3 regions of the Exiguobacterium sp. ZOR0005 genome follow, and region 2 is predicted to be linked to each of the others. Evidence: riboswitches for the same ligand, from Rfam matches in the RefSeq annotation. Region 2 holds a riboswitch; each other region holds the start of a gene.
What was found. Region 2 has a riboswitch for S-adenosylmethionine ahead of L971_RS05840 (2,3-diketo-5-methylthiopentyl-1-phosphate enolase). Riboswitches for the same ligand answer to the same signal wherever they lie in the genome.
Positions count from the first base shown of each region.

Region 1 (4,189 bases), on a different contig from region 2:
CTCACGAATGCGAAAGCTTCGGTCGGTGGACTCGTCGACACGGTGAAAGAAGATCCGGCCGGTAAAGCGTCACAAGTGATCGATCAAGTGAAATCCGCCTCAGGCATCATCCAAGAAGTCGCGACAGACGTACAAAACGTGTACGAGAAAGTCGCCGGTGAAGCCGAGACGGTCAAGCAAGACGTGAATAAAGTCGTCGAAACGGCGCAAGAAGCAAGAGCCGACTTGCAAGACATCGGCGAGAAAGTCGTCGAGGCGAAAGATACCGCGCTCGGACAAGACGGTACATCGACTGACCAAACATCAAAATCATAAAAAAAAGGCGACCTTTCACGAGAAAGGTCGTCTTTCATTTGGTTAAGCGAAGCGTTTCGCGCCTTCTTCAAGCACCGCTGCTTTGTCCGTTTGCTCCCATGGGAGTTCAACGTCCGTACGACCGAAGTGGCCGTAAGCTGCCGTCTGCTTGTAGATTGGGCGACGAAGGTCGAGCATCTTGATGATGCCGGCCGGACGGAGGTCGAAGTTCTCACGGATGAGTTCAACGAGCTCTGTCTCGCTCAATTTACCAGTGCCGAACGTATCGACCGCGATCGATACAGGGTGAGCGACACCGATCGCGTACGCGAGTTGGACTTCCGCTTTGTCAGCAAGGCCAGCTGCGACGAGGTTTTTCGCCACGTAACGAGCCGCGTATGCTGCTGAACGGTCAACTTTTGTAGGATCTTTACCAGAGAACGCGCCGCCACCGTGACGAGCGTAACCACCGTACGTATCGACGATGATCTTACGTCCTGTAAGACCTGCATCACCTTGTGGCCCACCAATTACGAAACGGCCAGTCGGGTTGATGAAATATTTCGTATCGGCATCGATGAGCTCAGTCGGGATGACTGCATCGATGACGTGTTTCTTAAGATCCGCTTGAATTTGCTCGAGCGTGATGTCTTCAGCGTGTTGTGTCGAGATGACGATCGTATCGATGCGGACCGGGTTGTTCGCTTCGTCGTATTCGACTGTCACTTGCGTCTTACCATCTGGACGAAGGTAAGCGAGTGTACCGTTCTTGCGGACTTCCGCCAAACGGCGTGACAGTTTGTGTGCGATCGAGATCGGAAGCGGCATGAGTTCCGGTGTCTCTTTCGTCGCATAACCGAACATGAGACCTTGGTCTCCGGCGCCGATTGCGTCGAGTTCTTCTTCGGTCATCTGACCTTCACGTGCTTCGAGTGCTTGGTCGACACCTTGAGCGATATCGACTGATTGCTCGTCGATTGACGTCAAAACAGCACATGTCTCTGCGTCGAAACCATATTTCGCGCGTGTGTAGCCAATCTCACGAACTGTTTCACGAACAACTTTCGGGATATCCACGTAAGTTGATGTTGTGATCTCACCTGCTACAAGCACGAGACCTGTCGTGACAGATGTCTCAGCCGCAACGCGGGCGTTTGGATCTTCAGCTAAAATCGCATCCAAAATCGCATCTGAGATTTGGTCACAAATTTTATCCGGATGTCCTTCCGTGACGGACTCCGAAGTGAAAAGACGACGGTTCAAGTTTGCCATTTCGAAAAACCTCCTATAATAAGGGTGATGTGTGGACGGTACTCGTTCCCCTTACGCGTTGCTTTGGGACGGTAATGAAAAAAACCTCTCGCCACGTTCAATGGGAAAGGTTGAATCGTTCTTCCTTACCCTCTTATCGTTCGAAGCTTACGCTTCGCTTCAGGATAGCACCTTTTCCGAATAACTTTGACAAATCGGACGGTTGCTGGGCTTCGTAGGGCCTTGTTCCCTCCACCGCTCAGAATAAGAGTATCCGTTACGAAGACCATCATATAAATGCCGTACCGTTCTGTCAAGCGTATCGACTGAATTCGTAAAAGTTTTCACATTCCTCCTAATAGTTATGTTTGTGAAATAATAAACATTTTTTTGTCCGTTTCCGTTTTTGTACTATGACCTGGTACAGAATATGTTAGAATGACAGTGTAAGAAAGCGCTTACTTTAAAGAGTGAATTAACGCTTGTGTTTGATTAGTGTGTCACATATAATAAAAACGTCATACTAATTAATCGCGGAAGTATGCTTATTTCATCCACATCTATTTAGGGGAAAGGTGGGATTCGGGATGGCGACAACGCTCCTGAAAATCGAAGAATTAATTAACGGTGCCGATGTATTACGGAACTTGACGGTTCCGCAACTAGTGGAAGAGGCCATTCGCAACGGGGAAGGCGTACTGACAAAAGACGGGGCTTTATCCGTCAGTACCGGCAAATTCACAGGACGGTCACCAAAGGACAAATTCGTCGTGAAAGATGAAGTTAGCAACGACTTGGTCGACTGGGGTCCAGTCAACCAACCGATCGCCGAAGAGAAGTTTTCGGCACTGCTCGACAAAGTGCTCGCCCACCTCGAAACGAAAGACAAGCTCTACTACCTCGAGGCGTCAGCCGGGGCTGACGAACATTACACGTTACCGGTACGGGCCATCACAGAATACGCATGGCACAACTTGTTCGCCAAGCAGTTGTTCTTACGGGAATGGCCGACTAAAGGCGCCTTTGACCCGTTCACGGTCATCTATGCGCCGAGTTATAAGGCTGATCCTGCCGTTGACGGGACGAACTCCGAGACGTTCATCCTCGTCTCGTTCGCCAAACGTACAATTCTGATCGGGGGAACAGAATACGGTGGCGAAATCAAGAAGTCCATTTTCTCGGTCATGAACTTCCTGTTGCCTGAGCAAAACGTCCTCTCGATGCATTGCTCGGCAAACGTCAACGATGAGAATGAGACAGCCCTCTTCTTCGGACTGTCTGGGACTGGGAAGACGACGCTTTCTGCTGACACGGAACGCCACCTCATCGGGGATGACGAGCACGGTTGGTCACCGGACGGTATCTTCAACATCGAGGGTGGTTGCTACGCGAAGACGATCAACTTGTCACGCGAGAACGAACCGCAAATCTATGATGCGATCCGCTTCGGATCACTCATCGAGAACGTCGTGTTGAACGATGACCGGTCCCCGGACTATAAAAACATCTCATTGACGGAGAACACGCGCGCGGCATATCCGATCAACTACATCGATAACGCCATGCTTCCGTCGCGAGCCGGTCATCCGAACACAATCGTCTTCTTGACGGCCGATGCTTACGGGGTGTTGCCTCCAATCAGCAAGCTGACGAAAGAACAGGCGATGTATCACTTCCTCTCTGGATATACGTCCAAGCTGGCCGGCACCGAGCGCGGTGTCACCGAACCGCAGGCGACGTTCTCGACTTGCTTCGGCTCACCGTTCTTGCCGCTCGCACCAGAGCGCTACGCCGATATGCTCGGCAAGTTGATCGAGAAGCATGAGGTCGACGTCTATCTCGTCAACACCGGCTGGACGGGCGGCGCGTACGGAGAAGGATCGCGTATGAAGCTCGCCTATACACGGGCGATGGTGAACGCGGCCGTCAACGGTGAACTACGTGACGTCAAGACGATGCGGCACGACATTTTCAACGTGGAGATCCCGCTCGACATCCCAGGCGTGCCTCAAGACGTGCTCAATCCACGGGAGACGTGGAAAGACGCTGAACGTTACGATGTCGAGGCGAAAGCGCTCGCTCATAAGTTCCAAGACAACTTCAAACGATTCACAAAAGCGAGTGAGTCGGTCGTCGCGGCCGGCCCGATCGTCTTCTAACAGAAAAATGACTAGTGCCTCGAGCGGCACTAGTCATTTTTTTGTCGTCTTCTCGATCATCCAATCCATCGCCCGTTCCGTCGTCTCCCACTTTTTCCAAAATGGCAGTTGATGGGCGAACGGCACGACCCACAGCTCGGCTTGCGCCCCGAGTTTTTCGGCGACTGCCGTCGCGTGACGCAACCGCACCTGTTCATCGTCGGTACCGTGAATGAGCAGCGTCGGGGCTTGCCACTCCTTAAATAGCGGTGATCTTTCGATATACGCCTCGCTAGCCGTCTCCGGGTCGCCCCCGGTCATGCGGCGAAGCATCTTACGCATCGTCCGCTGCTCTTCATACGTCCATGCCAAGTTCGTCACCCCCGCCCATGAAGTGACAGAGGTGAGCGGGCGCGCCGCGGCCAAAGAGAGCGCCATCATGCCGCCACGCGAGAAACCGAGGGCGTGGATCGTCGGGCATGTCTTCTCGACCCGGTCGTAAAGTG
Region 1 covers NZ_JTLB01000031.1:22,872-27,060, forward strand. The annotation lists gene L971_RS13070 (hypothetical protein) at 1-315, shown strand, start outside; gene metK (methionine adenosyltransferase) at 358-1,566, opposite strand; SAM riboswitch class I at 1,697-1,816, opposite strand; gene pckA (phosphoenolpyruvate carboxykinase (ATP)) at 2,133-3,704, shown strand; gene L971_RS13085 (S9 family peptidase) at 3,738-4,189, opposite strand, start outside.
Region 1: another riboswitch for S-adenosylmethionine. It lies ahead of metK (methionine adenosyltransferase); the one in region 2 lies ahead of L971_RS05840 (2,3-diketo-5-methylthiopentyl-1-phosphate enolase).

Region 2 (4,189 bases):
CGTCAAACGTCTCGAACGGGTAATAGTTAATGCCTTCTGTCTCACAGAGCGTGATGAGCTGTCCGCGAGCGTAGACGAAGTCGGCCTGCTTGGCGATCTCGAAGTCGGTCACCGAGTCACCGATGACAATCAAGCGATCATCAGGATTGACGATGCGACGGGCGATTGTCGGTTTGCAGCAACCACAATCGTTCGTACAAGACGCATCGCAAGCATGCGGCCAGTCGATGCGTACCGTCTCCGCGGAGAAATCGGCGACGTTGCAGTAGATGTGGTCCGGGTCAACGTGCCCGCTTAAAATCGGATGGACGAAAAAGTCCATCCCGCCGCTGACGACGTCAAACTGCCACTCGTTTTGACGAACTTCTTCCAAAAAGTGAACGAATCCGGGCCGGAGTTGAATATGTCCTACCAAATAGTCGCGATACGCCGTCTTCTCGGCACTCGGCAACAAGTGAAACATCTGACCGACGCCTGCCCGGATCGAAATGTGTTGGGCGAGCACATCCTCTTTGATGGCGTGCCATTCCGGTGGGGCGAACGCCTTCATGAGGGCGATGATGTTGTCCTCGGCTGTGATCGTCCCGTCAAAGTCACAGAGGATATGGACCGTCATCGCGTCGACCACACCTTGAGTGCGGCATCGAGTGCATCCGTTCGACCGGTCTGCCCGAGCGCCTGCTCGATCGCTTGTCGGAAGGCGCGGGCACCGGCAGCGGCGCCGTCCGGATGACCGTGAATGCCGCCGCCGGCGTTGATGACGACGTCCGTACCGAAGTCGCGGATGATGTCTTCGACGAGCCCCGGGTGAATCCCGGCCGACGGGACCGGTAAGATCGGCTTCGACCAGTGCGGTTTGGCACTGAAATCGCGAATCGCGAACGCCTCGTCTGGAGGTGTCGCGAGCGAGCCGTAAGGGGACGGGAACAGCGTCAAGTCGGCACCGGCGAGACGAATGAATTTACCGAGCAAAAGCGAGTGGCTGATTGACCCGGTCAAGGCACCGGCGAACGCCGGATGCGCCAAAATCGGGACACGGATGGCGGGATCTTTCGCCAGCTCCCGGAGTGCATCGAGTCCGTATGTATAGACGTTGAACAACAGTGCCGTCGCGCCCGCCTCGATCAAGCGGCGTGCTTGGTCGCGCAACCCGAACACCGGGCCGCTCAGCGTGACCGCATACAGTGCGCGTTTTCCCGTCGTGTTGAAGTGTTCTTGAATCACGGATGCGCCGATGCGCGCTCGCTCAAGCGAAGGGGTGAGCGGATTGTCGTACAAGATCTCGTCGTCTTTGACGATGTCGATGCCACCGGCGAGCTGGTCGCGCAGTTGCTGTTCTAAAAACTGTAAGTCCCGTCCGATGACGCCTTTAAAGATGCTCATGACGAGCGGGCGATCGTCGACGCCGAGCTGGTCGCGAATCCCGTCGACACCGAACTTGGCGCCAGGGAAGTCGGCTGAAAGTGATGCAGGTAGCTCGAAATCAATCAAACGGACCGAGTCATCGAGTGACAGTTTCCCAAACGTCGTCGTCAATATCGACGAGAAGTCAGGACTGACGTTTTCAATCGGGTACCGGATCGTGAACCGGCTCGTCGCGTCTGTATGGGACGTCGAGACGACCTCGCCGCGGTACGCCTGTAACTGTTGTCGTTCTAAATGGGGCAAGTCTGTCCACGTGCCGACGGTCAATTCGAGCGCGATTTTCTCGGCGATATCGGCGACGCGGTCAGTACGGTTGATTTCATAAGTGGCAATGATGCCCATGGTCGTTCCTCCTTCCGGTCACACAAAAAATGACCCCATGCCGAGGCAAGAGGTCATCATAAAAAAATGAACTCTTATCTCTCAGCTTACGCTGCAAGAATTAGCACCGTGCCCAATCGGGTCGGTTGCTGCGACATCATCGGGCTTGTCCCCTCCGTCTGCTCTTGATAAGAATATGATTTGAAGTTGTGAAATTTAATTGAATTTTTGCACAGAATCGTCACAGCGTCAATTCCTTTTTTTGAAAAAAATTATTTTTGAAAGTTGTTTCCATATATGCAAAGAAAAAGTGGGTCGGCTCGTCACAAATCGTCGTTGACAAGCATGGCGCACAGTCCGTAATATTCATCACAACACGTTCACACAATCGAATACGACACTCTTATCGCGAGTTGGCAGAGGGAATTGGCCCGATGACGCCGCAGCAACCGACCAGTAAGGCACGGTGCTACATCCACCAGACAGACGTCTGAAAGATGAGAGGAACAACCAATTTGGGTGTGCCTCTTTCTCGCGGAGAAAGGGGCTTTTTTTGTGGGAATCATACCGAAAGGGGAAACAATCATGGCATATCAACCATTTACAGAACAGACCATCGTCGAGCACGTCCGGGCACTCGGATTGATCGAGGAAGAGGGAATCGCCCAGTGTGAAGAGATCGGTGACGGCAACTTGAACCTCGTCTTTCGCATTCGTCAAGGCGAGACGAGTTTGATCGTGAAGCAAGCGCTCCCGTACGCGAAAGTCGTCGGGGAGAGCTGGCCGCTCACGCTCGAGCGGGCCTGGATCGAGCAGTTGGCGCTTCGGGAGTTCGCTGAAGTCGTTCCACGATTCGTACCACGAGTGATCGGGAGCGACCGCGCCCTCGCCTACACGATTTTAGAGGATTTGTCTGAATATGATATCGTCCGCACCGGTTATCTCGAAGGGAAGACGTATCCGGAGCTGGCCCGTCACGTCGGCGAGTTTTTAGGGGAGACGCTGTTTGTCACGTCCGACTATGCGGCCGGACCAATCGAAAAGAAACGAAAAGAGCGGGAGTATTACAACCCGGAACTGTGCGACATCACAGAAAAACTCATCTTCACCGACCCGTATAAAGATGCCGAATCGAACAACATCGAGGCGGAGCTTCGCCCGGACGTCGAGCGTTTGTGGCAAGACAAGGCGCTGAAAGTCGAAGTGGCAAAACTGAAAGTCGGGTTCGTCACGAAACATGACGCCTTGCTTCACGGCGACTTACATACCGGCAGCATCTTCGCGACGTCACAGGAAACGAAAATCATCGACCCGGAGTTCGCGTTTTACGGACCGTTCGGTTTTGACGTCGGTCAAATCATCGCTCATTTGACGCTTGCGACGTTCCACGATCCGCTCAAGCGGTTCGAACGGTTCACCGACGTCCTCACCGTCTGGGAGACGTTCGAGAAGACGTTCCGTCACAACTTCACGAGCGCCGTCGAGCCGTTCAATACGGAAGGGTACGTCGACGACTTGCTCGGAACAATCTTCAGCGACACGATCGGCTACGCCGGTTGCGAGCTCATCCGCCGCGCCATCGGCCTCGCCGGCGTCGCGGACCTCGAGACGTTACCCGAAGTGGCCCGTCTCGAGCGAAAACGTGATGCGCTCGCCCTCGGCGCCACCCTCATCAAAGAGCGGCACACCGTCGATTCGATTGACGACCTCGTGGCACTCCTCTCGGGGGTGCGCGTATGACCGTCCAAAACATTCGTTTCGACGCATCGACCCATGAGCTGGTCCTTTTAGATCAGACGCTCCTTCCGCACGAGGCGCGTTACGTGACGATCGAGACGCTCGAAGAAGCCGAACGTGCGATTGAGACACTCCAAGTCCGAGGCGCACCGGCGATCGCGTACTTCGGGGCGTTCGTCTTGGCGAAAGAGGCAGGACGATTAGTCGACGACCCGGATTTCACGCGTCGCCTTGAAATCGTCGGACGCCGCTTGATCGCGACACGGCCGACGGCGGTCAACCTTCAAAATGTGATCGAGTCGCTCCTCGAGCTGAACGTCGGGGACGATTTTGAACAGATTGCCGGGGAAATCGAACGACGTGCCGTTGCGTTATATGACCGCGACGTCGACACATATCGCTCTATCGGTGAGCACGCACTGACGGTATTACCGGCAGGTGGGAACATCTTGACGATCTGCAACGCCGGTGCCATCGCGACGTCACGTTACGGTACGGCACTTGCCCCGTTTTATGTCGGTAAAGAGCAAGGCGTCACATTCAACGTCTTCGCCTGTGAGACGCGACCGCTTCTCCAAGGGGCCCGTCTCACAGTCTGGGAGCTCGACCAGGCCGATATCGATGTCACGCTCATCACCGACAATATGGCCGCATGGACGATTCAAGCGAAAGGCGTCGACGCGATCATCGTCGGGGCCGACCGCAT
Region 2 covers NZ_JTLB01000013.1:96,014-100,202, forward strand. The annotation lists gene L971_RS05835 (2-hydroxy-3-keto-5-methylthiopentenyl-1-phosphate phosphatase) at 1-616, opposite strand, end outside; gene L971_RS05840 (2,3-diketo-5-methylthiopentyl-1-phosphate enolase) at 613-1,767, opposite strand; SAM riboswitch class I at 1,839-1,941, opposite strand; SAM riboswitch class I at 2,147-2,250, shown strand; gene mtnK (S-methyl-5-thioribose kinase) at 2,332-3,486, shown strand; gene mtnA (S-methyl-5-thioribose-1-phosphate isomerase) at 3,483-4,189, shown strand, end outside.

Region 3 (4,189 bases), on a different contig from region 2:
ATGTGATTAAGCTGAACGCTTATCAATTCTTGTGACGAGTCGGTCTCCGATGAACTGGATGACGAAGACGATGACTAAGATGAGGACGGTCGCGACGAACGTCACGTCGTTCCGCGAACGCTGGAACCCGTCAAGGAACGCCAAGTTACCGAGGCCTCCCCCGCCGACGACACCTGCCATCGCCGTATAACCGACGATCGCGACGAGTGTGACCGTGATCCCCGACACGATGGCCGGGAGTGCCTCAGGGAACAACACTTTATAGATGATTTGCCATTTCGTCGCACCCATCGATTCGGCCGCCTCGATGACACCGCGGTCGATCTCACGAAGTGCGAGTTCGACCATCCGGGCATAGAACGGGGCTGCCCCGATAATGAGCGCCGGGAGCGCCGCCGTCGAACCGAGGATCGTCCCGACGACGATCTTCGTGAACGGGATGAGCAAGATGATCAAAATAATGAACGGGATCGAGCGGAAGACGTTGACGAACGCACTGACGACCGTGTAAATCGTCCGATTCTTCATCATGAGCGGCTCGTTCGTCACATAAAGGATCATCCCGAGTGCGAGACCGAAGGCGAACGTCGCGCCACCGGCGACGAGCGTCATATAAATCGTCTGCCACGTCTCTTCGAGCATGATCTCCCAGTCTACGTTAGGAAACATCGTTCTCCACCTCCACTTCCACTGCCTGCGATCGGATTGAGGCGATGGCCCGCTCGACTTCAGCCGGCTCTCCGATCAGTTGAATAAATAGCGTCCCGAGCGCGCCGACTTGCGACTGCGTCACGTTCCCGCCGATGATGTTGAACCCGATATCGTGCGTCTTCAAGACGTCTGAGAGAATCGGTTGTTCGGCCGTCTCGTTCAAGAACTTCAGCTTGACGATTTGACCGCTCGGATAGCGCGCCTTCAAATGTTCGAACGTGAGCGACATGTCGTCGACGGCGCCGATCTGTTTGACGAACTCTTTCGTGATCGGTTGTTCCGGGTGTTGGAACACGTCGGCGACTTGACCGATCTCGACGACTTTCCCCGCTTCCATGACGGCGACACGGTGACAAATCTTTTGGATGACGTGCATCTCGTGCGTGATGAGCACGATCGTCAGTCCGAGTTTCTTGTTGATGCTGACGAGCAACTCGAGAATCGAGTCAGTCGTCTTCGGGTCGAGCGCGCTCGTCGCTTCATCGCAGAGGAGCACTTCTGGATTCGTAGCGAGCGCACGGGCAATCCCGACTCGCTGCTTTTGACCGCCCGACAGTTGGGACGGATAGCTGTCTTCTCGTCCCGTCAATCCGACGAGATCGACGAGTTCTTCGACGCGGCGCTTGCGCTCGCTCGCCGGTACACCAATCAGCTCGAGCGGGAAGCTGATGTTCTCAGCGACCGTGCGCGACCAGAGAAGATTGAAGTGCTGAAACACCATCGAGACGTTTTTACGTACCCCGCGTAACTCTTTCGGGCTCAGCTTCGTCAGTTCGCTCCCTGCCACCTCGATCGAGCCGCTCGATGGCGACTCGAGACGGTTGAGGAGTCGAATGAGCGTCGACTTCCCTGCCCCTGAATATCCGATTATTCCAAAAATTTCGCCGCTTTCGATTGTAAGCGACACATCATCGACCGCCTGGACTCGACCGTTCTTCGTGTCGAACCATTTGGCCACATTGCGTAGTTGAATCAATCCCTTTCCCTCCTGACAACAAAAAAAGTACGCACGTTTGAGCAAACGTGCGTACTTTATCGGTACGGACAACGATTGCTCTCATCTTCCAAGGTTCTCACCTTGCTGGAATTAGCACCATTTCGGATTGCTCCGCGGTTGCTGGGCGTCATAGGGCCAGTCCCTCAGCCTCTCTTGATAAGAGTGTTGTTTATTCGATTAGCTTTATCATAGCGACACATTATTTTCATGTCAAACTATTTTATGCGAAAAAATAAAAAAAGGTGCCGTCCGAAGACGACACAGAACGTAGCACCTTGAGTCACAGGAAGGACAACCCATAGATGAACCCCTTTTGCCCGATCAGAGCATTCATCCTTAATATGGGGGATTTCGCTCGTCGATCACCCGATCCTCACATGTACCGAACGGTTACGCGGTCGGTATTCCTTCGCTTGATTTTTTTGGGGGACAATCGAAGGGAAGGTCCACTTAAAATCGCGTAAGCGAGTGGTTCGGCGATGTGAGAACGTCTTGATCGCGAGTAAATCGCGTCCTATTTTTGTGTTCAAGTAAGATGTTGTAATGAATATACCATTCGTGAACTTTCTGTGTCAACTGATTATTTAAAATTTTCAGATTATTCTAATGTTCCCATCTTACTTGACGAAAGATAGGACGTGCTGCACGTTTTGAAACGCGTACAATCGGTCTCGGACTTGGCCGTCTTCAAGCTTCAACAGCGCCGGTATACTCTTCACTTGGTACGCTTCTAACTCGTTCGGGATAAAGTTGGCATCGTGCTTTTCAATCTCGAGTGTCGGGTCGACCGCCTCGACGACCGCGAGCATCCGCTCGGCCACGGCGCATGTTCCACACATCGGGGCGTATATATATAACAATCCGTCTGTAATCATTTTTCTCACCTCTCTACTGATTATAAAAAGCTTCGGCCAGACATTCAAAAGTTGTGCTCGTTTTGAAAAAATTCTGAATACTTCCATTTTTCTGGTTGACGTGCACCCGAAAGAGGCATAGTATGGTCAATAACTTTAATGCTTTTGTACATAACAGTAAAAGAGAAGGATAGGTGAAGAAGACATGACGGAAGAACGACTTACCGGAAAACAGTTCTTGATGAACGTATTGAACGGACTCAGCCTTGCCATTTTGATCGCCCTCATTCCGAGCGCATTGCTCGGTGAATTGACGAAAGCCATCTTGCCGTATTTTCCGTCGCTCCAGTTCATCTTAGACGCGACGACGATCGCGATGCGCCTCCTCCCCGTCATCATCGGTGTCGCCGTCGCCATGCAGTTCGGACGCACGGCGCTCGAGGCCGGAACGATCGGGATCGCGACACACGTCGGCAGCGGCGCCATCCGCATCGAAGAGGGAGCCTTCCTCATGGCTGGTATCGGTGACGTCATCACAGCCGGTGTCACGGCAGCGCTTGCGACGTATCTCGTCATGCAGCTGGCACCGCGCTTGAAGACATACACGGTACTCGTCTTGCCGATGACGGTCATCGTCGTCGCCGGAGGCATCGGCTCGTTCCTGCTCACGTACATCTCACAGATCACGACGTACGTCGGGACGATTATCATGACGATGACCGAACTCCAGCCGGTCGTCATGGGTATCTTGATCGCGATGGCGTTCTCACTCATCATCGTCTCCCCGATCTCGACGGTCGGGATCGCGACGGCGATCAGTCTATCCGGCGTCGCGGCCGGCGCAGCCAACCTCGGTGTCGTCGCAGCCGGTTTCGGGCTCGCCATCGCCGGATGGCAGATGAATGCGACCGGCACGTCGATCGCCCACTTCCTCGGGTCACCGAAAATCCAGATGGCGAACTTCATCCGTCGTCCCATCATGATGCTGCCGGTGCTCGCGAACGCGGCCATCCTCGGAGCGCTCGCCGGTATCCTCCGCATTGAAGGCACCCCGATCAGTGCCGGGTTCGGTGTCTCGGGGCTCATCGGACCGATCAATGCGCTTCATTTGATGCCAGGCGGCTTCGCGCTCTTCAACGTCTTGCTCGTCATCGTCTTGTTCGGTCTCATCCCGATCGCGCTCGGTGTCTTCTTCTTCAAATTGTTCAACCGGACGCCGCTCATCCGCCCGGAACATTACCGCCTCGATTTCGAATGAACGATAAAACCCGGCTTCTCGTGAAGAGAAACCGGGTTTTGTTTAGCCTTGAATCATCGCTTCATATTCTTCGGCCGACATGAGCTTGTCGACGTCTGATGCGTCATTCAATTCGACTTCAATCATCCAAGCGCCTTCGAACGGTGCTTCGTTGACGAGTTCTGGTGAATCGGCGAGTGATTCGTTCACCGCTGTGATTTTCCCAGAGATTGGTGCGTAAAGCTCTGAGACCGTCTTGACCGACTCGACCGATCCGAACGGCTCATCGATTAGGATCGTGCCCCCGATTTCAGGAAGTTCGACGAACACGATGTCCCCGAGTTCGCTTTGTGCGAAATCTGTGATCCCGATGCGGGCCACGCTTCCGTT
Region 3 covers NZ_JTLB01000031.1:86,933-91,121, forward strand. The annotation lists gene L971_RS13380 (methionine ABC transporter permease) at 7-669, opposite strand; gene L971_RS13385 (methionine ABC transporter ATP-binding protein) at 659-1,687, opposite strand; SAM riboswitch class I at 1,766-1,871, opposite strand; gene L971_RS13390 (thioredoxin family protein) at 2,326-2,583, opposite strand; gene L971_RS13395 (PTS transporter subunit IIC) at 2,768-3,820, shown strand; gene gcvH (glycine cleavage system protein GcvH) at 3,863-4,189, opposite strand, start outside.
Region 3: another riboswitch for S-adenosylmethionine. It lies ahead of L971_RS13385 (methionine ABC transporter ATP-binding protein); the one in region 2 lies ahead of L971_RS05840 (2,3-diketo-5-methylthiopentyl-1-phosphate enolase).